DNA from 2 places in the Ruminobacter sp. RM87 genome. Region 2 is predicted to be linked to the other one. Evidence: predicted binding sites of a transcription regulator. Region 2 holds the regulator's gene; the other holds the start of a gene.

Region 1 (16,528 bases), on a different contig from region 2:
TCTTCAGAATCCTCCAGCAGGCTCAGAAGAAGAACTTGTTTCTCTTCTTGAGAACAGAATTCCTCCTGGGGTAGACGAAGCTGCCAAGGTTAAAGCTGATTTTTTAACTAATGTGGCTGTAGGTGCTCTTAAGAGTCCTCTGATTTCAGCTGTAAGAGCTGTTGAGCTTCTTGGAACCATGCAGGGTGGATATAATGTCGCTTCATTGATTAACTTTTTAGAATTTGAAGAACTTGCTCCTACTGCTGCTAAGGCGTTATCACATACCTTACTGATTTTTGATGCTTTTGATCAGGTTGCTTCTTTAGCTGATAAAGGCAATGAATATGCAAAGGCTGTTATTAAGTCATGGGCTGATGCAGAATGGTTTACTTCTCGTCCACAGCTTGCAGAGAAAGTTACACTGACAGTGTTCAAGGTTCCTGGTGAAACCAATACCGACGATCTGTCTCCTGCACCAGATGCATGGAGCAGACCTGATATTCCTCTTCATGCTATGGCTATGTTGAAGAATGCCCGTCCTGGTATTACTCCGGATGAAGATGGGGTTACAGGCCCTGTATCATCAATCAACAGCTTAAGAGAAAAGGGATATCCTTTAGTATATGTTGGGGATGTTGTTGGTACAGGTTCTTCAAGAAAGAGTGCAACCAACAGTGTACTGTGGTTCATGGGTAATGATATTCCTTTTGTGCCTAACAAGCGTGCCGGTGGTTTTGTTTTTGGTGGCAAGATTGCTCCTATCTTCTTTAATACAATGGAAGACGCAGGTGCATTACCTGTTGAAATGGACGTAACATCAATGAATACAGGTGATGTTATCGATGTTTACCCTTATGAAGGTAAGGTTACCGCTCATAATGATTCTAAAGTGTTATCAACCTTCTCTTTAAAGACTCAGGTGCTGCTTGACGAAGTGAGAGCCGGTGGACGTATTCCTCTCATCATTGGTCGTGGCTTGACTGCTAAGGCAAGAAAATATCTGAACCTTGGTCCTAGTGATGTGTTTGTAATGCCTAAGGAAGTAGAAGATAATGGCAAGGGATATACTCTTGCACAGAAGATTGTTGGTAGAGCATGCGGTGTTGCCGGTGTAAGACCAGGCAGTTACTGCGAACCAAAGATGACTACTGTAGGTTCTCAGGACACTACCGGTCCTATGACAAGAGATGAACTCAAGGATTTGGCATGTCTTAATTTCAGTGCAGATCTTGTAATGCAGTCATTCTGTCATACTGCAGCATATCCAAAGCCTGTTGATGTTGTTACCCATGATACTTTACCTAAGTTTATAGAGGAAAGAGGCGGTGTTGCATTAAGACCGGGTGATGGCGTAATTCACAGCTGGTTAAACAGAATGGTTCTTCCTGATACTGTTGGTACAGGTGGCGATTCTCATACCAGATTCCCAATGGGTGTTTCATTCCCTGCTGGTTCAGGTCTTGTTGCTTTTGCCGCTGCAACCGGCGTTATGCCTCTTGATATGCCTGAATCAGTTCTGGTTAAATTCAAGGGAACAATGCAGCCTGGTATTACTTTAAGAGATCTTGTTCATGCCATTCCTCTTAAAGCCATTGAAATGGGACTTCTTACCGTAGAGAAGAAGGGAAAGAAGAATATTTTCTCAGGCAGAATTCTTGAAATTCAGGGCTTGCCAGATCTTAAGGTTGAACAGGCATTTGAACTTGCTGATGCGTCTGCTGAAAGATCTGCTGCAGGCTGTACTGTAGCTCTGAACAAAGAACCTCTAATTGAATACATTAAGTCTAATATCACTCTGCTTAATTGGATGATCAAGGAAGGCTATCAGAGCAAGGACACTCTTGCAAAGCGTGTTAAGGCAATGGAAGCCTGGCTGGCAAATCCTGAGCTGTTAAAGGCTGACGATGATGCTGAATACGCAGCTGTAATTGAAATCAATATGGATGAGATCAAGGAACCAATTCTCTGCGCTCCTAATGATCCTGATGATGCGAGAACTTTAAGCGATGTTGCTGGAAAGCAGATTGATGAAGTATTTATCGGTTCATGTATGACTAACATTGGTCACTACAGAGCTGCGGCTACCATTCTGGAAAAGTGCAAGAATCAGTTACCTGTAAAGCTTTGGATAGCTCCTCCTACCAAGATGGATCGTGCTGAAATCATTCATGAAGGTCTTTACAGTGTATTTGGAAAGGTTGGTACTCGTTGTGAAATACCTGGTTGTTCATTATGTATGGGAAATCAGGCTCGTGTGGCTGATAATGCTACTGTTATTTCAACTTCAACCCGCAACTTCCCTAATCGTCTGGGACAGGGAGCTAATGTTTATCTTGCTTCAGCAGAATTGGCAACAGTTGCTTCTGTTTTAGGAAGAATCCCGACCAAGGAAGAATACCTTGAAGGTGTTAAGGCTCTTGACGGTAAGAAGGACAAGGTATACTCATACCTGAAATTTAATGAAATGCCTGAGTATACTGCCTAATCTGAAATAGGGGTATTCTGGACAAGGGCTGTTTCCATGGAGGAAACAGCCCTTTTTTGTTAATCTGCCGATCGTTATGCACATGTTTGGGGCGTTTCTTTATTTATTGTGCACATATTTAAAAGTTAGTGACTGTATTTACAAGTTTAATCGCTTTTTGTGAGCTTGAATTATGGCACGTTCTTTGAATGAATATTAGGGTGTATTTTTGGTGAGGAGTGAACCATGAAACTTATAAGCGCTATTATTAAGCCATTTAAATTGGACGATGTCAGAGAAGCTGTTTCTGAACTTGGAATTGAAGGTATGACAGTTACTGAAGTGAAGGGCTTTGGTCGTCAGAAGGGACATACAGAACTATACAGAGGGGCTGAATATCAGGTTGATTTTCTTCCTAAGGCCTTGCTGGAGGTTGTTGTCAAGGATGAGATCTGTGAAGAGGTGGTGGAGAGTATTGTAAAAGCCGCCAAGACAGGCAAGATCGGTGACGGAAAGATTTTTGTGTATAACTGTGAACATGTAGTCAGAATCAGAACCGGTGAAACGGATGATGACGCTCTCTAGCAGTTATTAGCTAATTCGGTTTTTATTCACATTCATTTGTCCTGTATTGAATACAGGACTTTTTTAAACTTTTATGCATTTTAGATTTATAGGATGCATTTTTGTTTAACAGATGAAAATGGAAACTAATATGTCAGTTTTCAAATAAATCCCTGATGCTTTCATAGAGATCCACAATATCAACATCAATTTTTGGTGTTACAAATATTGTGTCATCTCCTGCAATGGTACCGAGAATACCTTCTGCCTTTCTTACAGAATCTAGCATTCTGGCAATCATCTGAGCGCTTCCGGGACTTGTATGAATGACAATGATGTTGTTGTTATGCGCAATGTCTAAAACAAGTGATTTGATGGTCTTGTCTATGGTTGGAATGCCTGTTTCCAAAGGAAGACAGTAAACCATAACCATTTTGGCATTACGTCTGCGTACTGCTCCGAATTTGGTAAGCATTCTGGATACTTTTGACTGATTCATGTTAGAGAACCCTTTGGCAAGCAAAGCATCCGCAATCTCGGTTTGAGAGCTGTAGCATTCAGCCCCGAGTAATTCAAGAAAAACTCTTTCTAAAGAGTCTTGATTGTTTAGATCTTCCATTTTCATTACCTCAGATATCTGTCGAATTATAACAGGAATAGAACGAAAATGCATAATTATGCACTTTATTTGCATAATTTTTTATAGATGTAAAGGAAAAATGATTTATTGAAGTGACGCAAATTTATTAAAGTTGATTTGTATCACGTTTAACAAAAAAGAAAATTCAAAAATAAAGGTGATATGAGCTCAAAAATTTGAATTTAGACGTCATTTTAAGGTGCTAAATATAGCAGTTATTATTGTTTTAGAGTAATATACTCGAATTGAATATTAGTGTATAAGAATAAGTAAAAATTACAGAGGATCCGTAATAATGAAAATTGCAGTTTTAGGTGCAGCAGGTGGTATTGGCCAGCCGTTATCTCTTCTTTTGAAAAACCAGTTACCAAAAGGTTCTGAATTATCTCTTTATGACGTTGCTCCATCAACCCCTGGCGTAGCAGTTGATTTAAGCCACATCCCTACCAATGTATCAGTTGAAGGTTTTACCGGTGACGAAGGTCTGGTAAAGGCTGTTTCTGGTGCCTCTGTTGTTGTTATTCCAGCCGGTATGGCCAGAAAGCCAGGTATGGATCGCAGTGACTTGTTCAAGTTTAATGCCAACATTGTTAAGGGATTGGTAGAAGCAGTTGCCAAGCATGCACCAAAGGCTTGTATCGCTATTATCACCAACCCTGTAAACACAATGGTTCCATTAGCAGCCGAAGTATTAAAGAAGGCTGGTTGCTATGATAAGAAGCGCTTATTCGGTGTTACTATGCTTGATACCCTGCGTGCTGAAACATTCTGGGCTGATGCAACCAACAGCTGTCGTTGTTCAGCCAAGGTTCCGGTAATCGGCGGTCACAGTGGCACTACAATTCTTCCTTTATTCTCTCAGTCTGAAGGTTATGAAAAACTTTCTGCTGATCAGATTGAAAAGCTGACTCTTCATGTACAGAACGCTGGTACTGAAGTGGTTGAAGCCAAGGGGTCTGGTTCTGCTACTCTGTCAATGGCAGCTGCCGGTGCTCGTTTTGCATTAGCTATTGTTCGCGGTTTAAGCGGTGAAGAAAATGTTGTTGAACCAGCTTATGTTGAAAGCGAAACTGGTTATGCTTCATTCTTCGCTCAGCCTTTACTGCTCGGTACTGAAGGTGTTAAGGAATATCTGCCAATTGGCAAGTTAAGCTCTTTTGAAGAAAATGCTCTTAACGGTATGTTAGATATCCTTAAGAAAGACATTCAGCAGGGCGTTGATTTTGTAAACAACAACTAATTCTGAAGTATGTTTGAGTGAAAGGCCGTACTAAACTACGGCCTTTTTTGTTGTTTACATGAGTTCTGTAAAACATTACATAGTGAGATCTTTCATATATCTTGGTTAGCTTTCACTATTAAAATGTTGTCGCCTCAATTATAATGTGCTAGGTGTAAGATTAATTATTTTGTGTCTGGAAATACAGAGCCCAGATCTTTTTTATGGATTAAAAAATGTTTGAAAATTTAACTCAGAGATTGACTAAGACCCTGCGTAATATCACAGGACAGGGGAAATTAACAGAAGATAATATCAAGGATACTCTTCGTGAAGTTAGAATGGCTCTTCTTGAAGCAGACGTTGCCTTGCCGGTGGTTAAGGATTTTATTGCTGAAGTAAAGACCAAGGCTCTTGGTCAGGAAGTGAATCAGGCTCTTAATCCGGGACAGGAATTCGTAAAGATTGTTTTCGAAGAACTAAAGCTTGTTATGGGTGATGAGTGTGCGGAACTTAATCTTGCGACTCAGCCTCCTGCTGTCGTTCTTATGGCTGGTTTACAGGGTGCTGGTAAGACAACAACTGTTGCAAAACTAGCAAAGTACCTTAAAGACAGAGAAAAGAAGAAGGTAATGGTTGTGAGTGCTGACGTGTACAGACCTGCAGCTATTGAGCAGTTAAAGACTCTTGCTGAAACAGTAGGAGTGGAGTTCTTCCCGTCAACTGTTGAAGATAAACCTCTTGATATTGTCCGCAATGCCTTGGCATCAGCCAAGATTAAGTTCATGGATGTTTTACTTGTGGATACTGCCGGTCGTCTGCATGTGGACGAAGACATGATGAATGAAATCAAGGAAATTCATGCTGATATCAATCCGGTCGAGACACTATTTGTGGTGGATGCCATGACTGGTCAGGATGCTGCCAATACTGCCAAGGCTTTCAATGATGCATTACCTTTAACCGGTATTATTCTTACTAAGATGGATGGTGATGCCCGTGGCGGTGCGGCACTTTCTGTCCGTAAGATAACCGGAAAGCCTATCAAATTCCTCGGAGCTGGTGAAAAAATTGAAGCACTTGATCCATTCCATCCTGAACGTATGGCAAGTCGAATTCTTGACATGGGTGATATCTTATCTCTTGTTGAAGAGATGGAACGTAAGGTTGATAAGAAGCAGGCTGAAAAACTGGCAGACAAATTCAAGACCGGTAAGGATTTTGACTTCGATGATTTCAGAGCTCAGATTGTTCAGATGCGCAATATGGGTGGTATTGCCAGCATGCTGGATAAATTACCTGGCATGAGTGCTCTTCCGGACGAAATTAAGGATAAGGTAGACGATAAGATTATTTATCGAAAAGAAGCCATCATCAATTCAATGACCATTAAGGAAAGAAGACATCCGGAAATTATTAAGGCATCTCGTAAGAAGAGAATAGCAGATGGTGCTGGTGTCGAAGTTACCGAAGTAACAAAACTGATAAGAGAGTTTACTCAGATGCAGCACATGATGAAACGTCTGCAGAGTAAGGGTGGGCTTCGTAAGATGCTTAATCTGGTGAAGGATCTTATGCCTGCCGCAGGTTTCAAGATGCCTCCTCAACAGTAAAAAATTATATTTGCTCTAAAAGCCATTGCTGATTGCAATGGCTTTTTTTAATTTTTTTCCATAAAAAATTTAGATATTGTGCAAATTTTACTTGATTAATTCTCAAAAAAAGTTAAAATTTTTCAACCTATTTTGTATATGGCGAAATTGTTTTGTCAGTTAATTAACCTTATATAGAGGAAAATATGGTAGTTATTCGTTTACAGCGTGGTGGTTCTAAAAAGCGTCCATTTTATCACGTAGTAGTTGCTGATTCACGTCGTGCTCTCAGCGGTAGATACATCGAAGACATCGGTTTCTACAATCCGATTGCTCAGGGCAATGAAGTTAAGCTCAATCTTAACCTTGACAAGGTTACTGAATGGGTTGGCAAGGGTGCTCAGCTTTCTGATCGTGTAAAGAAGCTCGTTAAGGATGCCAAGGCTAACGCTTAAGTTGATGCTGATGGTATTTGATTACCACGGTTTTTTAACAGAGTGATGAGATATAGGGATTAGTATGGATAAAGAAGTACCTGAAGTAATGGGCCGTTTTGGTGCCGTTTTTGGAATCAAAGGCTATATTAAGGTTTTTTCTTATACAGAGGATCCTGAAAGTCTTTTTAGCTATAAGCCCTGGTTTTATCGTAAGCCAGGCGGGCAGTGGCAGAGTATAGAAATAACAGATGCAAAGCCACATGCTGACAGCTATATCGTGAAAATCAAAGGTTTTGATGTTCGCGAGGTAGTTCAGGGCTTTACAGGTAGTGACATTGGTATACTCCCTAGCTCCTTACCTAAATTGCCTGAAGGAGTTTTCCGTTGGATCGAGCTTATCGGTCTTAGGGCAGTTACTCTGGATGGGTATGATTTAGGTATTGTGTCTAACATGATGGAAACAGGGGCCAATGACGTGTTAGTTGTTAAGGCCAGAAAAGATGACAAGTATGAAATTAAGGAAAGACTTATACCTTATTTACCACATGTGGTAAAGAATGTTGATCTTGACGAAAAAGTAATACAAGTTGATTGGGAACCTGACTTCTAAACAGATTCGGTAGTATGATGAGGTATTTATGAGGATTGGTGTAATTAGCATCTTTCCGGAAATGTTTCAGGCAATTACTGAATTTGGTGTAACAGGCAGGGCGGTACAGCGTGGAATAATTTCCCTTTTTTGCATTAACCCAAGATCTTTTGCTTATGACAAACACCAGAAAGTGGACGAGCGTCCATTTGGCGGTGGTCCCGGCATGGTGATGATGGTTCAGCCTCTAAGAGATGCTATTCTTGAGGCCAAGAAACAGCTTCCAAATGCCAAGGTGATTTATATGTCACCTCAGGGGCGTAAATTTGATCATCAGGGCTGTGTAGAACTTGCTAAAAATGATGAACTAATCATTATTGCAGGCAGGTACGAAGGTATTGATGAAAGAATTATAGATAAATATGTCGATGAGGAATGGTCTGTTGGTGATTATGTCCTTAGTGGCGGTGAATTACCGGCTATGATTGTGGTTGATGCCGTGTCTCGTTTGATACCGGGAGTGTTGGGCGATGAACTGAGTGCTGTGGAGGATTCGTTTGCCACAGGACTTTTGGATTGTCCTCAATACACCAGACCGCCAGAGATTGATGGACAGAAAGTTCCGGAAGTTCTTATGAGTGGAAATCACGAGAAAATAAGAAAGTGGAGATTAGAACAGTCTTTAGTCCGAACCTATGAAAGAAGGCCAGATATTTTAAATAACCTAGCTCTGACTGACGAGCAAGAAAAAATTCTTGCCCTTTATCTGCGAGAACGCAAGTCCAAGTAGATCGTAAGGTTGAACAGTAGAGAGTTATCAGTATATCCTAGGTAGGAATTTATTATGAATTTAATTGAACAAATTGAAAAAGAACAGATGCGTTCAGATGTTCCTGAATTTAGAGCAGGTGACACTGTACGTGTTCAGGTGCGTGTAGTTGAAGGTGAAAAGGAACGTTTACAGGCTTATGAAGGTGTTGTAATCGCTAAGCGTAATCGTGGTCTTCATTCTGCATTTACTGTAAGAAAGATTTCTAATGGTGAAGGTGTTGAACGTGTATTCCAGACCCACAGCCCATTAATTTCTTCTATTACCGTTACTCGTCGTGGTAAGGTTCGTCGTGCTAAACTTTACTACCTCCGTGAACGTACTGGTAGAGCAGCTCGTATCGCTGAAAGATTAGTTGTTAAGACCGGTGCGTCTGAAGAATAATCTTTAGTTAAGCTTATACAATCTAGGTTTTTGTGTTAGGGGAAATTTCTTAATTTCCTCTAATCTTTTTTTGCGTGTATATTTTTATGCATAAAAAAACAAGCACTGTTGTCAGAGCTTGTTTTGGTTCGGGAGTATTATCAAAAAATTATTAATTACTTCTTCTTGGTAGAAGTTTTGGTTGTTTTGGCTGCTGATTTGGCTGGGGCTTTTGCAGTAGTTTTAGCCTTTGCGGCTTTTGGCTTTGCTGCTGCCTTTACAGGAGCTTCTTCTGCTGAAGGTTCAGGAATATCAAAAGCAGAGTTATCGCCGTTGAACGGATTTGGAATGTAGTACTGAGCATCCCAATCGTTGTCATACTTTTCAGAATTGTCAGGCATAACGTACTGATATCTGTACTGATAGGTCTTCTTCAGATTTTCATCCTTGGCAATATCAACATTAACGGTGAAAGTACCATTCTTGTTGAGAGTTAATGCAACAGGTTCCCATGCATTGAAATCGCATAAGAGATAAATTTCCTTTGCATTCTGGGCTGCTTCCTGTGACACTTTGAAAGCAACCTTGAATTTATCTTTAAATTCCTTTACGGTAACGCTCATTAAAATTTCTCCTAATTTCAAAATTACGCAACTTAATATCAGTTATTATTATTAGATTTTATATTTTCTACTGATTGTCACTTATTAAGATAAATAATTATAAAAGAATTGTATATCACTAATTCTTAAAAGTATGATTAATGCTAATAAATTGAGGTGCTAATGATAAAATTTATCAATAAAACAGCAAAAAAATTTATTAAATTATCAGTATCTAAAATTTTTTAATAAATATAATTAATATCCTTAACTGACGACTAAAAAACATATTTATGATAATTCAGAAAGGAAATTATCAATGATTTGAGCTGTAAAAGATTTTCTTAAGTAAAAACCATATTGGTAATTGTTTTTAGTGCCTCCGCATGGTGCCAGAAGCACATTTTCGCCAATGTCCGATGTGATTGATTTTATCCCGTTGATAGCAATGAACTCCATAATTTCTTCCCATTCATCATGAAGAATGCGGTATTGTCTGTCATCAGGATGCCAAAGAAAACCTGTTCCGAAGTGCCTTTCTGCAAATATTATGGAAGGATCTCCTTCAACCGGCAACCACAAAACCTGTTTGATTTTATTGTAGAAGTTTGAATTTTCGAATGTTTGGTTACGGATATGTTGATGTTCTAGAATACAAACATGAGTATTTTGAGCAGGTCTGCAGTTTTTCAGAAGTGGAATGGTTTTCAGTTCAACATTAAGGTTAATAAAATCCTGCACTGGTTTTGCACCTGCTGTGGCTCCCAAGGCGATTTCAGCCAATTGGCCGATATAGCCTTTTGCATTTTTTGTATTGTATGGAAGAGGAATGTTCAATGCTGAAGCAAGTTCCCCGACTGTCATTCCGTTCAAAGCAATAACTCTGTGCATAAGTTCGTCAATACTGAAAGGTATCATCTGATGTTAATCCTGATATGAAAACCTGTTTATAAATATCACTGCATTACAATTATAAACAAATATTATGGCTTTCTCCCATTCCTAACTTCAAATGAGTCATAACGATATGTGATGTTCTGTATATGTGTTAGAATTGATATAGCATCGGAGTATAGTGATTTTTGAGGTGTATAAGTGATATACGGCGACGGTTTTAGACCTAACGTTGGTATTGTGATATGTAACCAGCAGGGGCAAGTTTTATGGGCTCGCCGTATCGGTCAGAATTCATGGCAGTTTCCTCAGGGGGGAATTAATGCCGGTGAATCGCCTGTTCAGGCCATGTATCGAGAACTCAATGAAGAACTTGGTCTGGTTAAAAGCGATGTTACCATTATTCATGTTTCTAAATTGTGGCACAAATACCAGCTTCCTCAGCGATTGGTAAGATGGAATGAGCGTCCCGTATGCCTCGGCCAGCGACAAAAATGGTTCCTTTTGCGGTTGTGTGAGCACGCAGAAAACAAAATTCAATTCAATTTATCCAGCACTCCGGAATTCGATAATTGGAGATGGGTCAGTTACTGGTATCCGGTAAGACAGGTTATTTCTTTTAAGAGAGATGTTTACCGAAAAATTTTAAAAGAATTTTCTGATTATGCTTTATTCGGCAAGGAAATACGAACTCCGAATGAAGATGAAACAGAGGTTGACAGTTCTGTTAAGAAAAGAAATTGGTATGGAAAACAGAGCCAGCAGCGTCATGTAAGGAGAAAATAATGCTTACAAAATTAAGATTGATAGTTGAGTCCTTTTTAGGTGAAAAGGATTTAAATAAGGCACTTAAGCTTGTGGTTGCAAAGACTCGTGAAGCTTTAGGTGTAGACTGCTGTTCAATATATATAGCCGATCACACCAGAGGACGGTACAGACTTGTTGCTACTGACGGTTTGAATAATGACTGTGAAGGTAAGGTTACTTTGCGTTTTGGTGAAGGACTTGTAGGTCTGGTAGGTAAGAAAAATACTATTCTTAATCTGGCTAATGCTCAGGAACATCCTAATTTCAAATACATACCGGAAATTGGAGAGGAAGAATTTAAATCCTTTCTTGGTGTTCCAATCAATTACAATGATCTGAATCTTGGTATTCTGATCATTCAGCAGAAGGAATCTAGACAGTTTGATGAAATAGAAGAATCTTTTCTAGTATCACTTTCTGCACATTTGTCCTCATCTCTGTATATAGCAGGGCAGAAGGATGAGACAGCCAATAATTCCGAACCTGTGAAGTGCACCTTCGGTTCCGGTGGTATTGCCATAGCAAGAGGTTGGGTGTGGCAGCCACATATGGAGTTGGAACAGGTTCTTCTGAAAAAAAATAATGACCGTGAAACTCAGGTTGAGCTGTTTCACCAGGCACTTTTTCAGTTGCAACTGGATCTTGATTCACTTACCCTTAAAGTTAATGATAATCTTAAGAACAGTGATATGAGTAATGTTTTCGATACATACCAGGATATTATTGAAGACAGTGATTTCAGCAACAAGATAGATGCTAAAATTTATGATGAAGGGTGGTCAGCTTCTTCGGCAGTTAAGCTTATTGCTGAAGAAATGATAGCTGACTGCAACAGTCAGAACAAGAAAGAACTGTCATTAGCGATTCGTGACCTGTCGCAGCGTCTTTTGTCCAGACTAGCACACAGTTATCTTGAAGAATTTGCATTTTCTGAACCTGTGATACTGTTGGCGGAGGAAATAACAGCAGCACTTATTGCTGAACTGCCTCGTGAAAGAATTGCAGGTATTATCTCTCTTAAGGGAAGTGCTAATTCCATAGCGGCTATACTTGCCAAGAATATGAACATTCCTACACTGATGGGAGTTGATTTGCCTCTGTCCAAGTTAGACAGACATTTATTTATTCTTGATGGTAACCGAGAGGAACTTTTTGTTGATCCTCCTGTAGGCATAATAACTGAATACAGGGGTAATATTCTTAAGGATGAAGAGAATACACGACTGTTTATTGCTGAACAGAATGAACCTGCCGTTACTTCTGATGGCGTTAAGATAAGTGTCGAATTAAACGCTGGATTAAATTTTGATAAGGAGTCGGAAGCAGTACTTTCGATGATTGACGGCGTTGGCCTTTATCGTACTGAAGTTGAATTTATGATGCATAATACATTTCCTACAGAACTGGAGGAATGTATTCATTATGAAGAATTTCTCAAGAGTTTTGCATCCACAAGAGTTCGTATGAGAACCATGGACGTCGGTGGGGATAAACCTCTACCGTACATGCCGTTTAACGAAGCTAATCCGTTCCTTGGATGGAGAGGTATACGCATAAGTCTGGATAAGCCTGATTTGCTTCGCACTCAATTCAGGGCAATGCTTAAGGCGAACAGAAAGTACGAAAATCTTGAAATAATGCTTCCTATGGTATCCAGTCTTGAAGAAGTGATAAAAAGTAAGGAAATTTTGGAGCAGGCCTATAAGGAAATCTGTGAAGAGTACAGTTCTGTTGTAGCTCATCCGAAACTTGGTGCCATGATAGAAGTTCCTGCTGCTATGTTTTTATTGGAAGATCTTGCTGAGTATCTGGATTTCTTCTCCATAGGTAGTAATGACCTCACTCAGTATACTTTAGCGGTAGACAGAAATAATCCACGTGTTTCCAAGCTTTATGACTGTTTTAATCCTGCCATGGTTAGGGTATTATGGCGCTTATACCGTATATGTGTACAAGAGTTGAATCGTCCGTTGGCAATGTGCGGAGAAATGGCCGGAGATCCGTTGGGAGCAATTCTGCTTATTTCAATGGGATATCGTGAGTTAAGTATGAATTACACAGAAATAGCCAGAATTAAGTATGTCCTTCGCAGGGTTGACACTAAAGAGCTCTCAGATATATTCAAGAAAGCCATTAAGCTGTCAGATACCGCAGCAATCAAGCAAATGTATGTGGATTATCTTAAAGAAAAAGGTCTTTCGGATATTCTGAATATCAAATAGATGATTTTTTAAGAAAAAAGCTGTCGTAATGACAGCTTTTCAATAAGGATTTTTTAATGAAAAAATATTTAGATTTATTACAGCATATTATGGACAACGGTACTGTGAAAACCGATAGAACAGGTACCGGGACAAAGTCTGTTTTTGGATATCAGATGCGCTTTAACATGCAGGATGGTTTCCCTTTACTGACAACAAAAAAATGTCATACAAGATCAATAATCCATGAATTATTATGGTTCCTTAACGGAGATACAAACATTAAATATCTTCATGACAATAAAGTTACAATATGGGATGAATGGGCTGATGAAAACGGGGATCTTGGGCCTGTGTATGGCTATCAGTGGCGTTCATGGCCAACTCCGGATGGTAAGCATATTGATCAGATTTCCAACGTAATACAGCAGATAAAGAATACTCCTGACAGCCGTCGTATGATCGTTTCAGCATGGAATGTAGCCTGTATCGATGATATGAAATTACCTCCATGCCATGCGATGTTTCAGTTTTATGTTGCTGATGGTAAGTTAAGTCTGCAGCTGTATCAGCGCAGCTGTGACACATTCCTGGGGCTGCCTTTTAATATTGCCAGTTACTCAATGCTGCTTCATATGGTTGCTCAGCAGTGTGATCTGATTCCATACGAATTTGTTTGGACGGGTGGAGATGTGCATCTGTACCTCAATCATTTTGAACAGGCAAAAGAGCAGTTAAGCAGAGAGCCAAGGGCTTTGCCTACCCTAAGATTTGCGAGAAAGCCTGATTCAATTTTTGATTATAAATTTGAGGATTTTATTATTGAAGGCTATGATCCGTACCCTGTAATAAAAGCCCCGATTGCGGTTTGATGGAGGTTTGCAGTGAAGACTGAATCTCAGTGGGACAGCTTAAAATGGAAGTCTCGTAGGGGAATGAAAGAACTGGATCTTATGCTTGAACCTTATGTAAATGATTATTTACCTCAGGCATCAGATCAGGAATTTGATGAGTACAATACATTTCTTGACTGTACTGATCTTGAGTTGGTGCGTTATCTTTTAAGAAGACAAACTCCAGTTGATCCTCTTGTTGTTAAAGTGGTAAATTCCATTATTGCTTATCATGAAAAAATACTTAAGGAAAATATAGGTTAAATATGGAATTCTCTGAATTAGAATTAGATAACAGATTACTGAAAGTTGTGGAAGAACAGGGATTTCGCAAACCGACAATAGTACAGCAGGAGGTTATACCTAATGCTTTGTCTGGATTTGATGTTTTAGCCGATGCTCCGACAGGCACCGGTAAAACTGCAGCATACGTTCTGCCTTGTCTGCAGCATATTATAGATTTTTCCAACAAAAAACACAGCCTTAGCCGTATTCTCGTTCTTACACCCACTAGAGAACTTGCTTTACAGGTTCATGAGCAGGTAAAACTTTTTAGCAAATATCTACCTAGAGTAAGTTCATGCACTGTTATTGGCGGTGTCGATCATGAAGAACAGCTTCCTGATCTCAGCCAGCGTACTGATATCGTTATAGCCACTCCTGGACGTCTGATTGAATATCTTAAGAAGAAAATGTTTGATATTAAGGGTGTGGAAATTCTTGTTCTTGATGAAGCAGACAGAATGCTGGACATGGGCTTTTATGATGATGTTGTAAGTATTTCCAAAGCAGCAAGCAGGAGAGAACAGACTTTTCTTTTTTCAGCAACTTTAGAGGGGGGGCTACTTTCAAAATTTGCTAATGAGGTACTGCAGAATCCTGTAGAAATTCATGTTGACTCACCTCGCTCTGAAAAGAAGAAGGTGGTACAGTATAAGATTTTTGCTGACAGTTTGGAACATAAGGTTGAACTTCTGAAATATCTTCTGAGAAGTGAAAAAATCGTAAAGCCGATTGTGTTCGTTAAGACTCGTGAACGCCTGCAGGAACTGGTTCAGGAATTGGATAAGGCGGAAATTAAGTTCGCCTATATCCGTGGAGAAATGGAGCAGGAAAAGCGTATAGCCGCCCTTGAAAGATTTGCTGGCGGATCAGTAAATATTCTGTTGGCAACAGATGTGGCAGCAAGAGGAATAGATGTATCTGACGTATCTCACGTGATTAACTTCGATATGCCGAGAAGTGCAGATATATATGTTCACAGAATAGGACGCACAGCAAGAGCAGGCAAGAAAGGGGTAGCTATTAATCTTGTAGAGGCTCATGATGTGCCTATTCTTGGCAAAATAGAGAGGTACACGGGAGAGAAGATAACCTTAAGAGTTATAGATGGTTTAAAGGCTCAGAATAAGCTTGCTGACTTCTCTAAAAAGAAGAAAAAGAAAGAAGATAAAGATGTTAAGTCTGACGAAAAAGAAAAACATATAAAGAAAAGAGCTAGAGATCTGAAGAATAAAGGCAAACCTAATTTCTATGAGAAAAAGAGGAAAAAGCTTTTGAGTCAGGGAATAACTGAGGAAGAAGCAGATAAGTTGCTGAATATCTCTTCTGCAAAGTAATTTAGGGGGAGAAGGAATCCGTTATGCAAGAGGCATAACGGATTTTTATTATCAGAAAAACAGTAAATCAGGAATCAGCAGTATCTTCTGACTGTTGAGAAGTTTTTACGTACCAGTGGTAAAGCAGAACAGTAATTCCTGATATGTAGAAGGCCAGATATACGCATATAGCGATAAATGTAATTAAGATTACCATTACCATTTCTAATAATGAACCATGGGCGACTCCAACACTTGGTAAAATCAGAATATACGCCCCCAGCACAGCTAATGTAAACATTAACCCCATAGTCCAGATAATAAGCTGGCTAAAAAAAACAAAGGGTTTTGATACCAGCAGATTGAGGCTATCGGTTACCGAATTTAACAGAGTGCTGTTATTTTTTGATGAAATCAACAGGGCGTTTGCAGTTATCAACCCCCATATGTTAAGAAAGCACAGCAGTCCAAACACTTCGTATATTAATACGCTTTTGCTGAAATTTTCAATACTGTAAAGAATGTACAGAATGAATAGCAGAGCAGGAAAAGACATGAAAATAAAGGATTTAACCTTTATCTTTATGTTTGTATAAACCAATGTCATTATTTCGGCAAAGGAAAGATTATCTCCCTCGATGTCATTAATGATCATCAGCATTATAAGACACAGAAAAATAGGAATGGTAAAGAAGTTTAAAATAAATACCGGCAGTGACAGTACTATGGCAACAGAGCACAGTAAAACTTTGAACAGAAGGAAAGGACGGGAAAGTAAAAAACTTATTCCTTGAAAAGGGGACAGAAAGGCGGTTCTTAAATCTAGGTTACTGGGAGTTTCGATTTGTTTTAGA
Region 2 (16,528 bases):
CAACGCAACAACGTATCCAAAACCGCCATAGCCGCCGCATGGAATCTCAGAATAGATAAGAATGTTCAGGTCATTTCAGGAACCACAAACCCGGAACATCTGGATGATTTTCTACAGGCTCCCAATATTACACTCACCAGAGAAGAATGGTACAGCCTCTATACTGCGGCAGGATACTCGCTCCCTTGATATCTGCTGTTTCTAAAAAATAAGACCATGGTTAATCCCATGGTCTCACTGCGATAAACAATTCAAATCTTCATCAATCTGTTTCAACAGAAAACAAATCATTAAGCTTGAACAGTTTTATAAGGTTTATTGCCTCCTTCGGCGGTTTAATAATTCTCAGTCTGTTTTCATGTTCCTTGGCCCATAGAACCAAAAATGAAATGCCAGCAGAATCAATCTTATCAACAGAGCTAAGATCGGCCACACTGTCTGAAAACAGTGTTTTCCTGTCTTTCCATAGTTTTTCAACACTGTTGAAATCTAGTGAACCCTCTATTTTCATTTATTTTTCCTACTTACTTGCAGTTGCTGCAACGTGTTCATTAAGCTGCTTACTTACCGCATCAATACCTTTATCCCTGATGAGGCCGCTTAATTCAGACTGCTTGGCGCTTAACAGACTTATGCCTTCAGCAACCATATCATAAATCTTCCACTGACCTGTCTTCTTGTTCTTACGTAATTTGAAAATCACTTCCAAATCAGGAGCCCCTTCTTCTTTTACAAAAACTTTTACAGATATAAAACCATCATTGTCATCAATCTTGTTAGGTTTCTGAACCTCCACAGTCTGAGTGGTATACTTTTTTAACGCGTCAGCATATGTTGCAATAATATAATCAGTAAAAGCCTCAACAAATCTGGCACGCTGTTCCTCATTGGTCTGCTTTAAATTCTGATTAATAACCTTAAGAGATGCATATTTATTATCAATGTACGGAAGAAGTTCGGTTCTGATAATACCTCTTGATACATTGCTGTCATTGAGCTTGTCTTTGTTGGCCTTGATGGATGCAAACGTATTGTCCGCAAGTGCTTTTATTAACTTATACGGATCACTTGAATCCACCGGCTCTGACGCAAATGAATTTAAAGAAAAACATACAAATATGACAGCCAGTGCGGCCTTAAAAAATCTTTTCAGCATTTAATTCCCTCTTTATGCGAGGCATCTCATACAAAGCATGCCAGCGATTTATAATTTATGTAGATCTTTTCCGATCACATTCTTTTAGATTAAAAAAAACTCAGATAATTCAAAAATTTCTTTTTTTAAATAATTAACTGCTCAGAAACCAAAGTAACCAAGCAGTCAGATATTCAAACAGGCACCTAAATTCTACTGTTCGTTTGACGCTTCAGCAGCCTGGGCTACTCCACCTGACTCAGATGATGAACTGTCAGACTTATTGACGGAATAAAGGAATTTACCAATCAGATCCTCAAGAACAATGGCTGAACCAGTATCATTGATTCTGTCTCCATCCTGCAGGTAAGTAGTTCCCATATCTTCATCATAGAATCCCGGAGTTATACCTATATACTGCTCACCTATCAGCCCCGCTGTAAGAATGGAAGCCTTACTCTCGCTTGAAAGGGTATTGTATTTCTGCTGTATTTCCATTTCCACGACGGGAACAAGTTTTTCAGGATCGACATGAATTTCTGAAACTCTGCCTATAACCACACCGCCAATCTTCACGGGGGCTCGTAATTTTAATGAGCCGACATTGTCAAAATAACCGTATACCCTGTAAGAATCGTCTTTGAAATCAAAGGACAGACCGGCAACCTTGAGTGCCAGCATAACACCACAAAATATAGCAGCTACTATAAAGCATCCTACTGCAAATTCAATTTTACTAAATTTCACTTTCTATTCCTTAAAACATTACGGCAGTTAATACAAAGTCAAGACCTAAAACAGCCAATGACGACTGAACCACAGTATTTGTGGTGGCCTTGCTTATACCCACTGAAGTAGGAACCAAATCGTAACCGTTAAACAGGGAAATCCAAATTACGGTCACTGCAAAAACAATACTTTTCACGGCACACATCATCAGATCGTTCCAGAAATCAATGGAACTCTGCATACCGCTCCAGAATATACCGTCATCAACACCCAGCCAGTCTACACCTACAAGCTTTCCGCCATATATACCTACCAGGGTGAAAATCACTGTAAGCAGAGGGAGCGAAATTACCCCTGCCCAGAAACGAGGTGCAATGACTCGTCTCAAAGGATCCACTGCCATCATTTCCATGGAGGACAGCTGTTCTGTCGCCTTTTTCAAACCGATTTCTGCCGTTAGAGCCGAGCCGGCTCGACCTGCAAACAGTAATGCAGCCACTACAGGTCCCAGTTCTCTGATAATTGAAAGTGCAACCATCTGTCCCAGTGCACCTTCAGCCATAAAATCCACAAGAACATGGAATCCCTGCAATCCCAGAACCATTCCGATAAACAGTCCTGAAACAACTATGATACTGATGGACTGGACACCTTCGATATAAATCTGTCGGATAAGCTGAGGGAAATTCTTACGGAACTGAGGTTTACCTACCAAAGAGTAGAACAGCATTATGGTAGCCCTACCTATGGCAGAAATCCTTCGCTGCCCCCAGTTTCCCAATTTTAAAATCAGATTCAATAGAAACATTACAAATCCTCTAGATAATCAACTTCTGTAGGATAGTTAAACGGAACGGGCCCATCATACTCGCCGTTTATAAACTGCTTTACACGAGGATCCTTTGACTTTTTAAGTTCTTCAGGAGTACCTCCGGCAACAACCTTGGTACCGGCCAGAATATATGCATAATCAGCAATTGTCAGGATTTCTGATACATCATGGGTAACTACTATAGAGGTCAGTCCTAAAGTTCTGTTCAGTGTCTGGATAAGTCTCAACAGGACAGCCATAGTGATCGGATCCTGTCCGGTAAAGGGCTCATCATACATTATAAGCTCCGGATCAAGTGCTATGGAGCGGGCAAGAGCGGCTCTTCTTGCCATACCACCGGACAATTCATGAGGCATCAGATTACTGGCCCCGCGCAATCCGACTGCTTCCAGCTTCATAAGAACCATGTCTCTTATTATTTCTTCAGGAAGTTTCGTATGCTCCCGTATAGGATATGCAACATTGTCATAAACATTAAGATCTGTAAAGAGAGCACCGCTCTGGAAAAGCATGCTCATTCTTTTACGAAGCTTATAGAGGTCTGATCGGTTAAGCTTATGAACGTCTATACCGTCAAACATTATGGAACCTTTATCCGGGGTTATCTGCCCCCCGATAAGTCTAAGCATAGTCGTTTTACCGGTACCGCTCGGTCCCATAAACGCAGTTATTTTTCCTTTTGGGATTTTAAGATTTACATTTTCATAAATAGTTCTCTGACCGTATGAAAACGACATATCTTTTATTTCTACTAGATTATTCATATATTTCCAGTATTACTTTTGAAAAAACAGGTTGAGGGAGGCTGGCAAATCTTTACTTTTTCAAATTTCCTATTCCCGTAAACACATTCATAAATTAATGCGACCTGCACATCTGTTTACTTTACTGTAGATTCTGTTTATTAGTCAAAATTTTTATCAAATAGTTGCATGATTATTTGTGACTGTCTGAATTTGCAAAAAATATCTCCAAATGTTTTGTCCTTTTGTTGCTGACGATAAAACTATCTTACATAAGACATGCAGACACCGGCCCTAGAAACAGTACTGTTTCCTGTATAAATCAATGTTTTATCCCCTATCTGTCATAAAACAGTAAAAAAAATGTACAAACATCCTTATATTAGAATAAAATTTTGAAAAAGTCGGCTAATCCGCACGTTCTCCAATCTCCAGAACATATAAACACATCATCACTATATTCAGAACGCTGCTTAATATTGTAAATCATGGGGCTAATGTATGAGTAATGAATACAACTCAACGATGAGCGAAAATCAGATCAGAAAACCAAGAGTTGAAATTTCTGCAGACATAAATGAAACTCTTAATTATGTTTCATTTCACAATAACGAAAATTTTTTCAACACCATTATTGTTACCACTGATACGCATCTTATGTCACCATCTCTGGAAATCAGTTTTGATTCCGGAATTTCTGAAACGTTTACTGAACATATTACTGAAATAGATGCAGGGGACAGCTATATTCTGGAAAATCCCAAGGTTGTTTTCAAACCGCTTGTACTCGCCTCATATACCGACAGTTTCAAAGACGTGATATCTATTGTACTGAAAGATCAGAGCGGACACGAACTTGCAAAATATTCCAGAAATATTGAAATACAGGCTCGTGATTTCTGGAACAACAGCAAATACGAAATGCTTGCATCGTTTGTTACCCCAAATTCTCCCGCGTTAACAGGTCTGCTAACAAGTGCGAATAAAAAGCTTAAGGAAATCAATCCTGATTTATCTTTCGATGCTTATCAGAGCAACAATATCAATTATATCAATCAGCAGTTTTCAGCTATCTATCAGGCTGTTCAGGAACAGCAGATAAGATATCAGGTTGCTCCCGCATCATCCCACATAAAAAACGGCCAGAGAATACGAAGCTGCGAAAGTATTCTTCAGGAAAAAGCCGGTAACTGTCTGGATTTAAGCTGTCTGCTTGCCTCCATGCTGGAAAATGTAGGTCTTCATCCTCTGCTTATACTGTTTAAAGATCACGCTTATGTAGGCGTGTGGACCAACGGAGAGCCATATCCAAGTACTTCGATTGAGGATCGTGAAACAATCCTCAAGCACTCGGCAGACAAAATTCACGACATCATTCTTGCTGAGAGCACCTGTCTCAACGGAACCTCAACATTTGATGAAGCGGTCTCCGCTGCAGACAAGACCTTAAAAATTAAAGATTTTTACATGGCTCTTGATATATTCCGCTGCAGATTAAACGGAATCAAACCTCTGCCTCAGCAGGTAAAAAAAGAGAATGGTTCCATTGAACTTATTCAAGACAGCACGTTTGAATCAGTTATCAGACCTCAGAATCTTGATCCTTTGGAAATACGCATCAGTGAAAACAACCGTGATAAACTAACCCATCTGCAGATTTGGAAAAACAAACTGCTGGATCTGAGTCTGCGTAACAGGCTTTTAAATCTGCGTTTTGAAAAAGGTGCATGTCAGATCCTTATCAGTTCTCTGGCTGACTTCGAGGACAGAATATTCTGTAATGAGAAATTCACCTTAAATACCCTGTCCGAATCAATGATTAAAGAGTACGAACAGAATAACCGTACACTGACTGACACATTGAGTCAGCTGGTCAAAGAAGATGAGAAGAGCGGAAATCTGCACATTCCTGTCTCTGACGAAATTACTCTGAACAAAGAACTGCAGAAACTTTACAGGGAATCCCAGACATCAATGGAGGAGAACGGGGCCAATTCGTTCTTTTTAACCATGGGACTGCTAAAGTGGTACGAATCTGATACTTCGTCATCACCTAAATACGCTCCTATCCTGATGATTCCTGTGGATATAAGCAGAAAAAACAGCCGTTCTCCATTTGAACTTACCGGCAGAGAGGAAGAAACCATCATCAATCATACCTTGCTGGAAATGCTCAGGCAGACTTTCGAAATTGAAATTCCTTCACTGGATCCTCTTCCAAAGGATGATAACGGAGTGGATGTTAAAAAGATTCTGGCGATTTTCAGAAAAGCCATTATGCAGATGCACAGATGGGATATAGAAGAAAGAGCAGGCATCGGTAACTTTTCTTTCAGAAAATTCGTTATGTGGCAGGATCTGGTTGCAAACGAAGAATTTTTCAAAAAGAACGACCTGTTCAACGCTCTGTGCAATGGTACCGTTGCCGGGGAAAAATTCACCGCCCCTAAAGATATTGAAAAACCGATCGACGAACGCTTCTCGTTTGGTCAGCTGTGCCAGCCAATAATGGCTGACACAAGCCAGCTTGACGCCTTATGGCAGGCCTCCTCAGGTCGAAGTTTTGTGTTACAGGGACCTCCTGGAACAGGTAAATCACAAACTATTACCAACATAATAGCCGATGCTCTGGCAAAGAAGAAAAAAGTTCTGTTTGTTGCTGAAAAAATGGCAGCATTAAGTGTTGTTTACCGACGTTTATCAAAGCTCGGACTGGCTCCGTACTGTCTGGAACTGCATTCCAATACTCAGAGAAAAAGCGTGGTTCTTAACAGACTGAGCGAAGGTCTTCCTCAGATGCCTAAGGAAAATCTGAACGATTTTTCCCTGCTTTGCAAAACACTTAACAATCAGAGAAATGAAATACAGAATGAGATATCATCACTTCACGAAAAAAAGTGTGCGAACCTGAGCGTCTATGATGCCATGTGCATTTCCGCCAAGGCTCAGGATGTATCTCCTCTGAACATAGGCGAGGAATTTCTCAGAAACACTACGGCAGAAAATGTTCAGCAGGTCAATATGTCTCTCAGAGAACTGGCTCTTCTGAGTCAGAGCGGTGACAATTTTGCAGAAAATCCTCTGCACCTGTCCCGTCTTTCCGTAATCCCAGAATCTGAACTTAACCTTTCTGCTGATAAATTCAAACAGGATGAAACAAAAGCCCTTTCTTCTTTGGAAGCTTCTGAAAATATACTTGGTATCCGACACGACGGCATGGATGTTTTCCGACAGGTATCAGTTATAGAACAAATCAGTCATTTGCTTTGTACTCCTGATATCAGCAGAGAAATTCTAACTTCTGAATCTGTAAGTGAAATATCCTCTCAGGTTTCAGAAACGGTTAAATGTTTAAAAAAGCAGAAACAGCTGGCTTCCGATCTCGGTAAAAATGCGAGGGATGTTCTGTCCGTAGATATTCACAGTCTCCTCAAAGAGTGGGAACTTGATGAACAGAAATTCTTCATTTCAAGATTTTTCTCTCACAAAAACAGTATATCCACACTGCAGAAAACACTCGGAGCTGATGTAAAGGTTACATCAGATAATTTCAAGGAACTGGCGGAAAAAGCTGAGGAATTCAGTCAGCTTGAAAAAAGCATAGGTACACAGGTGACTTCTCTTAACAACGCCTGCCCTAAACTCGCCAAAATGTTCAGCACCGCTCCTGAAAAAGCAGAAACATGTACGGAAAATACCATAAAAGTAACTGAAGGCCTGAAACAGCTTGAAAATGAACTTAACGGATGCCGGATAACTGACAATATAAATACTTATCTGAAAAAATCGGAAAACAGTATTGAATATTTAAATCTCCAGCTTTCAGAAATCCTTACATCCTTAACAGCATTTACAGAAAACCTGCATAATGTTTTCGATTATTTCAAGGTATCAGCCCATGATTATCCTGTTGAAACTGAAAATATCGGCAGATGTGCTCTTGCAATGATTGAAAATAAAGCAAACCTCAGAGAATGGATTGATCTGAACATTCGTCTTGAAAAAATAGCCGATAACGGATTTACTCAGCTATCCGAAGATATACGACATGGCAGAATAAAGTCAACCGTGGGTGACCATTATGCTGATCTGGTACTTGCAAAAACAATATGCAACTACTACCTGAACCACGATTCTACTTTGGCTGGATTCAAAGGAATTCTGTTCTCAGACAAGATGACTCAGCTTAATGAAAACACCTCTAAATTCAGAGAAGGCTGTAAGAACTCGCTTCTGACAGCAATGGAACACTATAGAAAAAATGCAGATAATAATGAAAATTTATCGGAAGAGAAAACCTTCCTTAACAGAGCCATTAAAAATCACGGTCGCAAACTCAGTATTCGTTCCATTTTTGACAATATAAATAATCTCCTTCCTGAAATGTGTCCATGCATGCTGATGAGTCCTTTATCAGTTGCCCAGTACCTTTCACCTGAAAAATATCAGTTTGACCTCATTATTTTTGATGAAGCCTCACAGCTCCCTACATCAGAGGCTGTAGGAGCCATTGCCAGAGGCAGACAGCTGATTGTTGTAGGAGATCCTAAACAGATGCCTCCGACAGATTTCTTCTCGGCAAAACAGACAGACATACCTGATGAACTTGAAGATCTGGAAAGCGTTCTTGATGACTGCATGGCTCTTGGTATGCCTGTTACGACACTTAACTGGCACTACCGCAGCTCTCATGAAAGCTTAATAGCGTTCAGCAACATCATGTATTATGAAAACAAGCTGTGCACATTCCCTTCACCTGATGATCAGATGTCAAAAATCACCTATGTTGAAGTTAACGGTTTATACGATCGCGGAGGGTCCGGCAGAAACAAGGAAGAAAGCAAAAAAACCATTGAATATCTGGCCAATTTCCTCAGTGATGATAAGAATCTCAACACCTCTATCGGTCTGCTTACCTTTAACAGCAGGCAGCAGGCTCAGCTTGAAGATGATCTGGAAAAACTCTACAGAGAAAAGCCGGAGCTTGAAAACAGGGCTCTCCAGCTGCCTGAACCAATTTTTATTAAAAATCTGGAAAACGTTCAGGGTGATGAAAGAGACATCATTGTATTTTCCATAGGTTTCGGTAAAGACAGCAGTGGAAGAATTACCATGAATTTCGGTCCGCTTAACAGAGCTGGCGGAGAAAGACGACTTAACGTAGCCATCACCAGAGCCAAGAAGGAGATGGTGGTATTCTCCTCTCTGGATCCTGATTTAATGCACCTTACAAATCTTTCTTCTGAAGGAGTAAGAGGACTTAAATCATTCCTTACCTATGCAAAAAAAGGATACAAGTATCTTCCTAATCAACAGAATATGCATGCATGTAAGAATGACAGACTGATTGAAGTTCTCGCTTCCCGACTTAAAGAACACGGATATGACAGCACCACCAGTCTGGGTACCTCAAACTTCAAAATTGATCTTGCAATCAAAGATCCTTCAGACAGCAACAGATATATTGCATGCATTATGAGTGACGGCTATGGCTTCTCTTCTGAATACGCCATTGCCGATAAGTGTTGCGGACAGCCATCCGTACTGAAAGGTCTGGGATGGAAAGTCATTCGCATATGGAGTTGCGAATGGTATAAAAACCCAGATGTCGTTTTGGAAAAAATATTGAACGACCTTAAGGATATAACCGGAAACAAAACTGTCTAATATTCAAATTAATTAACTGAGTATCATGCAATACTCAGTTAATTTCCAATCTTTTTACAGTTTTTGGTAAAATGGTGCAATGAGGATATTCAGTTCAGTATTCTCAAAATGTTTCGTTTACGGAAAGGAGATACCAATCCTTTCTCCTGCGGTTTGATAAGGGAAGTTTACAATGTCACTTACAAGCTTAACTCCATACGGCACTGTATCTGAATCATTATTGGAGCGAATCAGAAATATTAAAATTTTACTCAGTGATGTTGACGGTGTGTTATCTGACGGAAAAATATATATTTCAAATTCCGGTGAAGAAATAAAAAATTTCAACACCAAAGATGGTTTCGGTATTGTTGCCATACAGAAGCTTGGCGTCGGTTTCGGTGTGATTACAGGGCGCGAATCTGAAATTGTAAACATCAGAATGAAGTCACTTAAGGCAAGATACGTTTATCAGGGAATCACTGATAAAGTAGCAGCCCTGATGCAGATAATTAACGAATCTGGGGTATCAGCCGATGAAATTGCATACATAGGTGATGATGTGATAGACATAACCGTATTTAACCACTGTGGCATGTCATTCTGTCCAAGAGACGCTCATCCGATTGTTAAATCTGTTTCAGACTACATCTGTCATCTGGATGGTGGTAACGGAGCAGTAAGAGAGGTATGCGATCTTATATTAACGGCACGTGGCAGACTTGACAGTGTAGGAGCAAGTATTTGATATGTTACAGCGCCTGTTGAGGATTTTACCTCTTTTCATACTGCTCATCTGTTCATACTACTTTTATAACTGGGTAAGTGTTCAGGAACAGACAGAGAGAGATAAATTACTGGAAACACAGCCCGTATTCTTTGCCCGCCATGTTTCCACCAGCCAGTACAATTCCGATGGTATGCTTTACGGAAAAATTCAGGCAGAGGAAGCTGAATACTTTCAGGGACTGGATCAGACTAATTTTACCAGTCCTACAATAATCTACTCTCCTGCCCTTGATAAAAAAAACAAGGATCTGGGTAAACTGAGAACAAACAATGACAGTTTCTGGAAAATTGAAGCGGAAACAGGATCAATGACAGGATCAGCAGATACCATATTTCTCAGAGGAAACGTGGTTGCCAGTACCACTGGAACAGAAAGCATCATCAGGGAAATACGAACTTCATACCTGGAAATTGATCTTGGTACAGATGAGGTAAGAACACCTGAGCAGGTGGACATTATCGGAAACCAGTTTACTAATCACGGTAAAAAATTTAAAGGCCAGTTAGCCTCAAAATACTTTGAATTATCAGAGGATTGCCATGCAACATATAGCGGATTTACTCAAAATAAATAAATTCACCTTTGCCTGTCTGTCTTTCTGTATTGCAGGTATTATTAATATAGCCGAAGCAAAACAGAATGATTTCAAGGAAACCATTAGCATCGATTCAGGCAGACAGATAGCTGATCTGGGCTCAAACAAAATAACTTTTATGGATGATGTTGAAATTAAACAGGGGACTATCCGCATCACTGCAGATAAAGTTGAAATCATACGTAATGAAAAAGGCCAGATAAAGAGTGCTACCGCTTTTGGTAAACCTGCCGTCTTTTCACAAATTCTGGATAACGGCAAGCCTGTCACTGCTAAAAGTACTACAATTGCCTACTATCCTGAAAGACAAACAGTTGAACTTAAACAGAAAGCATCAATAGAACAGGGATCATCCAAAATTACCAGCGATACCATTACATACAATATCGCTAAAGAAAGAATAGAAGCTTCATCAGATGATTCATCCGGTAAAAAGGGAAATCGTGTGACCACTGTATTCATTCCTGAAGAATTAAAAGCTCAGATAGATGAAAACAAAGCAGAAAAAAAGTAATAAAGAGTAATTTAAATGAGTACACTAAGAGCAGAACATCTCTTCAAGCAATTTAAGTCTAGGGTTGTAGTTAATGACGTTTCCCTCAGTATAAAGAACGGGGAAATCGTCGGTCTTTTAGGTCCAAACGGAGCCGGAAAAACCACATCATTCTACATGATTGTCGGAATTATCAAAGCTGATAACGGTCATGTATTTATTGACGATCAGGAAATTACTCACAAACCGATGGATCAGCGAGCAAGTTACGGTCTGGGTTATCTTCCTCAGGAAGCATCCATATGGCGTCGTCTGACAGTTCGTGAAAATCTGATGGGTGCACTGGAACTTAACAAAAAAATCCGTACCAAAAACGACAGATACGCAAGAATGGAACATCTGCTTCAGGAATTCAGAATAGAGCACATTGCCAACAATACAGGCATGAGCCTTTCCGGTGGTGAACGCAGACGAGTGGAAATCGCCAGAGCCCTGGCCTCGGATCCTCAGTTCATTTTACTGGACGAACCTTTCGCAGGTGTTGACCCCATCAGTGTAGGTGAAATTAAGGGGATCATTGAACAGTTGCGCGGTCGTGGAATCGGTGTTCTTATCACAGACCACAATGTTCGTGAAACTTTGGACGTATGTGAACGAGCCTATATTGTAAATCAGGGAAATATGATTGCCTACGGTAAACCTGAAGAAATTCTTAACAACGAACTTGTTAAAAAAGTTTATCTGGGTAATGACTTTTCAATATAGGTCGATTCTTTAATATCAAATCCATGAAAACAGCCTGTTCCGGCTGTTTTGCATTTTTACATAGTCTTTCTCTGACTTGATGGAGGGATATTAAGAGATTCCCTATACTTGGCAACTGTTCTTCGAGCTACCTGTATTCCATCTTCCTCAAGAATTTTTGACAGCTGACTGTCAGATAAAGGTTTTTTCTGATTTTCCTCACTGATAAGCTTTTTAATCTTGGCTCTTATTGCTGTTGAGGAAATTTCATCACACCTGTCAGTGGAGTTTACGTGACTGCTGAAAAAGTACTTGAGCTCAAATGTTCCTCTGGGAGTGTGTATGTATTTTTCAGTTGTAACTCTGGATATGGTGGATTCATGAAGATTGGTTTCGACAGCTATATCATTAAGAACCAGAGGTTTCATAAACTGTTCACCGCGCTCAAAGAAATCCTGCTGATGCAAGACAATACACGAAGCCACCCTGTACAGAGTCTCATTTCTCTTGTTGACACTCTGTATGAAAGAATGAGCTTCCTGCATGTGATTTCGGATATACTGACTTTCCTTGGGGTTTTTCACATTACTGCACAACTGACAGTATGTTTCGTTCAACCTGATCTTCGGAATTGAATTAGGATTCAGTTCTGCTATCCAAACTCCATCCTTCTTGTGAACGGACACATCAGGAATAACATACTCACTCTTTTCCTGCGGAATACAGTTACCTGGTCTTGGCTCAAGTTTTGTGATAATCTCTATTGCCTCTTTGAGAAGATAACTGTTCTTTTCCTTGATTTCCAGATTCTTGGCCAGCGTACGGAAATCTTTTCTACCCAGCAGTTCAAGATAATCACTTACTATTTTTCTGGCAAGAACGACATTATCATCATCACCGAACTGATTAAGCTGTATAAGCAGAGATTCCTGAAGATTGCGGGAAGCTATTCCCACCGGATCAAAATGCTGAACAATACAGAGCACTCTTTCTGCATCATCAATTGTGACCTCAGGAAATTCAGGCTTTACAGCCAAAAGAATATCATCAAGACTTTCAGTAAGGTATCCTGACTCATTGATTCCGTCAATAATAGCCTCAGCAATCAGATGATCCATATCATTCATCGGCGTTAGATTGAGCTGCCAGTTCAGATGTTCTGCCAAACCATAGGCTGTTGCCCCCTGAAAGTCTTCCAAATCATCACTGTCAGTATTACGCGTCCTTCCAGAGGAAACACCGGCGTTATATGACTCCTGCCAAAAATCTACGTCACTCTGGCTGTTATCCGATACTGAATCAGAATCATCACGGGCAATGGAAGAATCACTGCTGTCATCCCCTTTTAAAGGAGAATACTCATTGTCCCGGCTTCCTTCAGCATAGGGAGCATTATCCAGTGAAACTGTTGGATCGTTATTGAACGGGGTAATATCATCATTACTGTTTTCCAGTCTATATTCCTGTTCCCTAATTTCATCCAGTGAGGCAATATTGCTGTTATCATTGTCACTTTCATCCATTTCAAGAAAAGGATTCTTATCCAAATTTTCCTGAATCTCATGCTGAAGCTCAATGGTTGACAGCTGCAATAATCTTATTGCCTGCTGCAACTGTGGAGTCATTGTCAGAGTCTGAACATTGACTTGATTTAAATTTAATCCGGCTTTCATAAAACACCTGATACAAGCTTTACAAATCCATGGCTTCCACGGTTTAATAACTACAACTTAATTATTTCATTTCTGTTTTCTGCTTGACAGAAAAAACCAGCATGCAACATTTACATCAAATTGGATTTAGTTTTGATTATCTTTTGGGAAAGGCTGGAAATATTATAATTATTGCTTATGTACAAAATATGCATTTTATGCATGATCCATACCTTATTGTCCCTGTTTTGATTTTATAGTTTTTATTCTCATGAGGCAAATAACTTTTCTTAAATTTAATATTTTTAAAAATCTTTGCAATACTTCCAGCTCTATCTTTAAATTCATCAATTTACAGATATGTACAGAAAAAAATTACCTGATAAAAAGTCTCACGACATAATAGTCTGCGGCAAAATGCAGCTTTTCAGAAAAAAGACAATAAATAGATACAATGCAAAAACCATCTAACTGTTGATAATTTACACAATTTCCAAAGGGATTAGTTTATTTTTTCTACAAACTTTATTCAAAAGATAGTTTCTAGTCACTTTTCCATAATTTATTGCTAGCTTATATTAAAAATCGAATATAGAATGAAATTAAGTAGAGAGAAGAAAAAACTTGTTTTTACTTAATCTGGCCACCTGACATAACACACAGAAGAGAGATAGGCTGTGGCTTAGATGTCATTCCATTGTGGCTCGTATTCTTTATGTAATCTATCCTATTATTAAGGAGTGTGCCTATGCAGATTACTATCGTTGGTCATCACGTTGAAGTAACCGATGCTCTTCGTGATTATGTTAATAGCAAGATGGATCACCTTAAGAGACTCGAAGACTACGTTAAGTCAATTCATGTTACCCTTAGTATCGAAAATCAGCAGCTTCACAAGGCTGCAGCTAAGGTTACTGTAACCGGCAACGATCTCTTTGCAGAATCAATTGAAGAAACCATGTATGCTTCTATTGATGCCTTAGCTGACAAACTTGAACGTCAGTTGGTTAAGTATAAAGAAAAACTTACCCAATAATTTAAGATGTCTCATTTTTTGAGTGAATTACTAGAAAAGGACAGTGTGTTAAGCCCTGTCCTTTGTTATAGTAAGAAAAAAACATTTGAAGTTATTTCCACCGCAGCCAGTAAAAAGGTTGGGATCCCGACTATCAATCTATTGAAACTTCTTAATGATCGCGAAGATTTAGGCAGCACATACATAGGCAATGGTTTTGTTATGCCACACGCAGTCATTCCAGACGATGCAAAAGAAACGGCAATCCTGCTAATCCTTGATAAACCTATATGCTACAACCTGGAAGAAAACACTTTTGCTGACGTTTTTCTGGCTTTTTTCCTTCACGAAAAAACAGCTGCTGAGCACGCTGAAGAGCTTGAGCTAATCTGCAAGGATCTTGGTGACTCTATTAAAATCAAACAGCTTCGTTTTATCAAAAATATTTCAACACAGGTTCATGTTTCCTTACTGCGCCATTTTGATTCAGCATTGAATGATGAAAAAAGTGAAAAAGATTAATTGTCATACCGTATAAAACAGGAACCGGAGTCCACAACAGAACTCCGGTTCCTCATTTATCGTGTAGTAATATTCACTTATTCAGCTGATTCAAGAGAAACCTTGATCTTAGCCATCGTAGCCTTCTCCAGCTGACGCACTCTCTCAAGAGAAACACCAAGCTCCTCAGACAGTTCACTCAAAGTAGCCTTTTCACTGTCCAGCCAACGTCTCTTGATAATGTGATAAGACCTGTCATCAAGCTTGCCTAAAACTTCATTCAGGCGCAACATCATTGCTCGGTTTGAATCAGAAGTTTCATAATTCAGACTGAAATCTGAAGATGTATCAACAAGATAATTTGCAGGAACGTTTTCTTCCTCTGCATCACCGTCTGTAGTATACCCATCATAAGCGACATCATTAGAATTAAGACGTACTTCCATTTCATTTACATCGTTGGCAGTTACCCCCAGCTCGTCAGCAACCTTTGCTGTATCGGTCATATTCAGCCAACCTATCGATTTCTTCGTAGCCTGACGCAGCTTGAAAAACAGCTTTCTCTGAGCCTTTGTGGTAGCAACTTTAACAAGACGCCAATTTTTAATTACGTAATCATGAATTTCAGCCTTAATCCAGTGGACAGCAAAAGCGGCCAGACGTACTCCCTGAGAAACGTCAAAACGCTTCACAGCTTTCATCAATCCCACTGTTCCTTCCTGAATTAAGTCAGCAAGTGGCAATCCGTAACCGGTATAACCTCTGGCAATACTAACTACAAATCTTAAATGTGCAAGAACAAGCTTTCTGGCTGATTCTATATTACCACTTGAGTGAAAATCAGCAGCAAGATCGTGTTCTTCCTCTGCTGTAAGTAAAGGAATAGCATTTACTGCACGAATATAACCATCGATGTTACTGCTAGGAACTAACATCATAGAATTCGGATTCAGCGTCATTTTACAATATCCCTTCATTAAAATTCTTTATCTTCAACCACCTGTTGGCCTTCTATATCAAAAGCCCCAGACCGAAATGGTATATTACACTTTAAAACATAAATTAACCATTCTCTATCATCTATAGACAATAAACATCGTGATTTGTTTCAAAGTTACATCATAAATAATAGATCAAAATGAATCGTTTTTGTTAAATTTTTTACAATATTTATCCACCGACAGCATGTCTCTTAACGACTGTTTTTGACTAGATTTTATAAACAGGAGGTAATAAAAATCTCAACTTTCCCATTTAATTTTACGGGATAAAACCTTAATCCGTCGGTTTAGGTGTTCTTTAAAAACTAGCGTTGATTTTTACGTCAGTTTGTGGTGATTTTCTTTCCGGAAAATAAATCCTCCCTCATACACATCACAAACAACTATATCACGTAAGACAATATGAAACGACCTCCACGAATGAATGCAAATCGTGGATTTACCGTGTAAACTGTAGACGTTAATAAAACAGAAACGGATTTACCGCATACATTGAATGAATTTACTACATACATTGTATGAATTTACTACATACATTGTATGAATTTACCACATACATTAAATGAAGGTCGTTATGAATAAGATAATATATATTGGAATGGATGTCCACTCTTCTAACTTTACTTTGTGCTCTTTTGAACCAGGTTATGGC

The links. Region 2 encodes sigma-54, which starts transcription at its own class of promoters, with help from an activator protein. Its sites were predicted from a motif close to TGGCACNGTTTTNGCTT; they were not measured.
Region 1: the regulator sigma-54 is predicted to act here: its motif matches at 2,641-2,657, upstream of T489_RS0100880 (P-II family nitrogen regulator).

What each region holds. Positions count from the first base shown of each region.
Region 1 is NZ_JNKD01000002.1:23,061-39,588, forward strand. It holds gene acnB (bifunctional aconitate hydratase 2/2-methylisocitrate dehydratase) at 1-2,467, shown strand, start outside; gene T489_RS0100880 (P-II family nitrogen regulator) at 2,693-3,031, shown strand; gene argR (transcriptional regulator ArgR) at 3,165-3,629, opposite strand; gene mdh (malate dehydrogenase) at 3,946-4,890, shown strand; gene ffh (signal recognition particle protein) at 5,106-6,482, shown strand; gene rpsP (30S ribosomal protein S16) at 6,668-6,916, shown strand; gene rimM (ribosome maturation factor RimM) at 6,981-7,508, shown strand; gene trmD (tRNA (guanosine(37)-N1)-methyltransferase TrmD) at 7,537-8,277, shown strand; gene rplS (50S ribosomal protein L19) at 8,332-8,700, shown strand; gene T489_RS0100920 (early set domain-containing protein) at 8,856-9,302, opposite strand; gene T489_RS0100925 (MutH/Sau3AI family endonuclease) at 9,573-10,199, opposite strand; gene rppH (RNA pyrophosphohydrolase) at 10,377-10,961, shown strand; gene ptsP (phosphoenolpyruvate--protein phosphotransferase) at 10,961-13,204, shown strand; gene thyA (thymidylate synthase) at 13,261-14,055, shown strand; gene T489_RS0100945 (FAD assembly factor SdhE) at 14,068-14,340, shown strand; gene srmB (ATP-dependent RNA helicase SrmB) at 14,343-15,695, shown strand; gene T489_RS14835 (hypothetical protein) at 15,763-15,975, opposite strand.
Region 2 is NZ_JNKD01000045.1:6,976-23,503, forward strand. It holds gene T489_RS0108935 (aldo/keto reductase) at 1-189, shown strand, start outside; gene T489_RS0108940 (STAS domain-containing protein) at 263-511, opposite strand; gene T489_RS0108945 (MlaC/ttg2D family ABC transporter substrate-binding protein) at 521-1,156, opposite strand; gene mlaD (outer membrane lipid asymmetry maintenance protein MlaD) at 1,349-1,882, opposite strand; gene mlaE (lipid asymmetry maintenance ABC transporter permease subunit MlaE) at 1,893-2,672, opposite strand; gene T489_RS0108960 (ATP-binding cassette domain-containing protein) at 2,672-3,460, opposite strand; gene T489_RS0108965 (DUF4011 domain-containing protein) at 3,941-9,106, shown strand; gene kdsC (3-deoxy-manno-octulosonate-8-phosphatase KdsC) at 9,279-9,833, shown strand; gene lptC (LPS export ABC transporter periplasmic protein LptC) at 9,835-10,449, shown strand; gene lptA (lipopolysaccharide transport periplasmic protein LptA) at 10,415-10,984, shown strand; gene lptB (LPS export ABC transporter ATP-binding protein) at 11,000-11,728, shown strand; gene T489_RS0108990 (RNA polymerase factor sigma-54) at 11,785-13,380, opposite strand; gene hpf (ribosome hibernation-promoting factor, HPF/YfiA family) at 14,108-14,395, shown strand; gene T489_RS0109005 (PTS sugar transporter subunit IIA) at 14,414-14,896, shown strand; gene rpoH (RNA polymerase sigma factor RpoH) at 14,974-15,813, opposite strand; partial or broken gene T489_RS14940 (hypothetical protein) at 16,451-16,528, shown strand, end outside.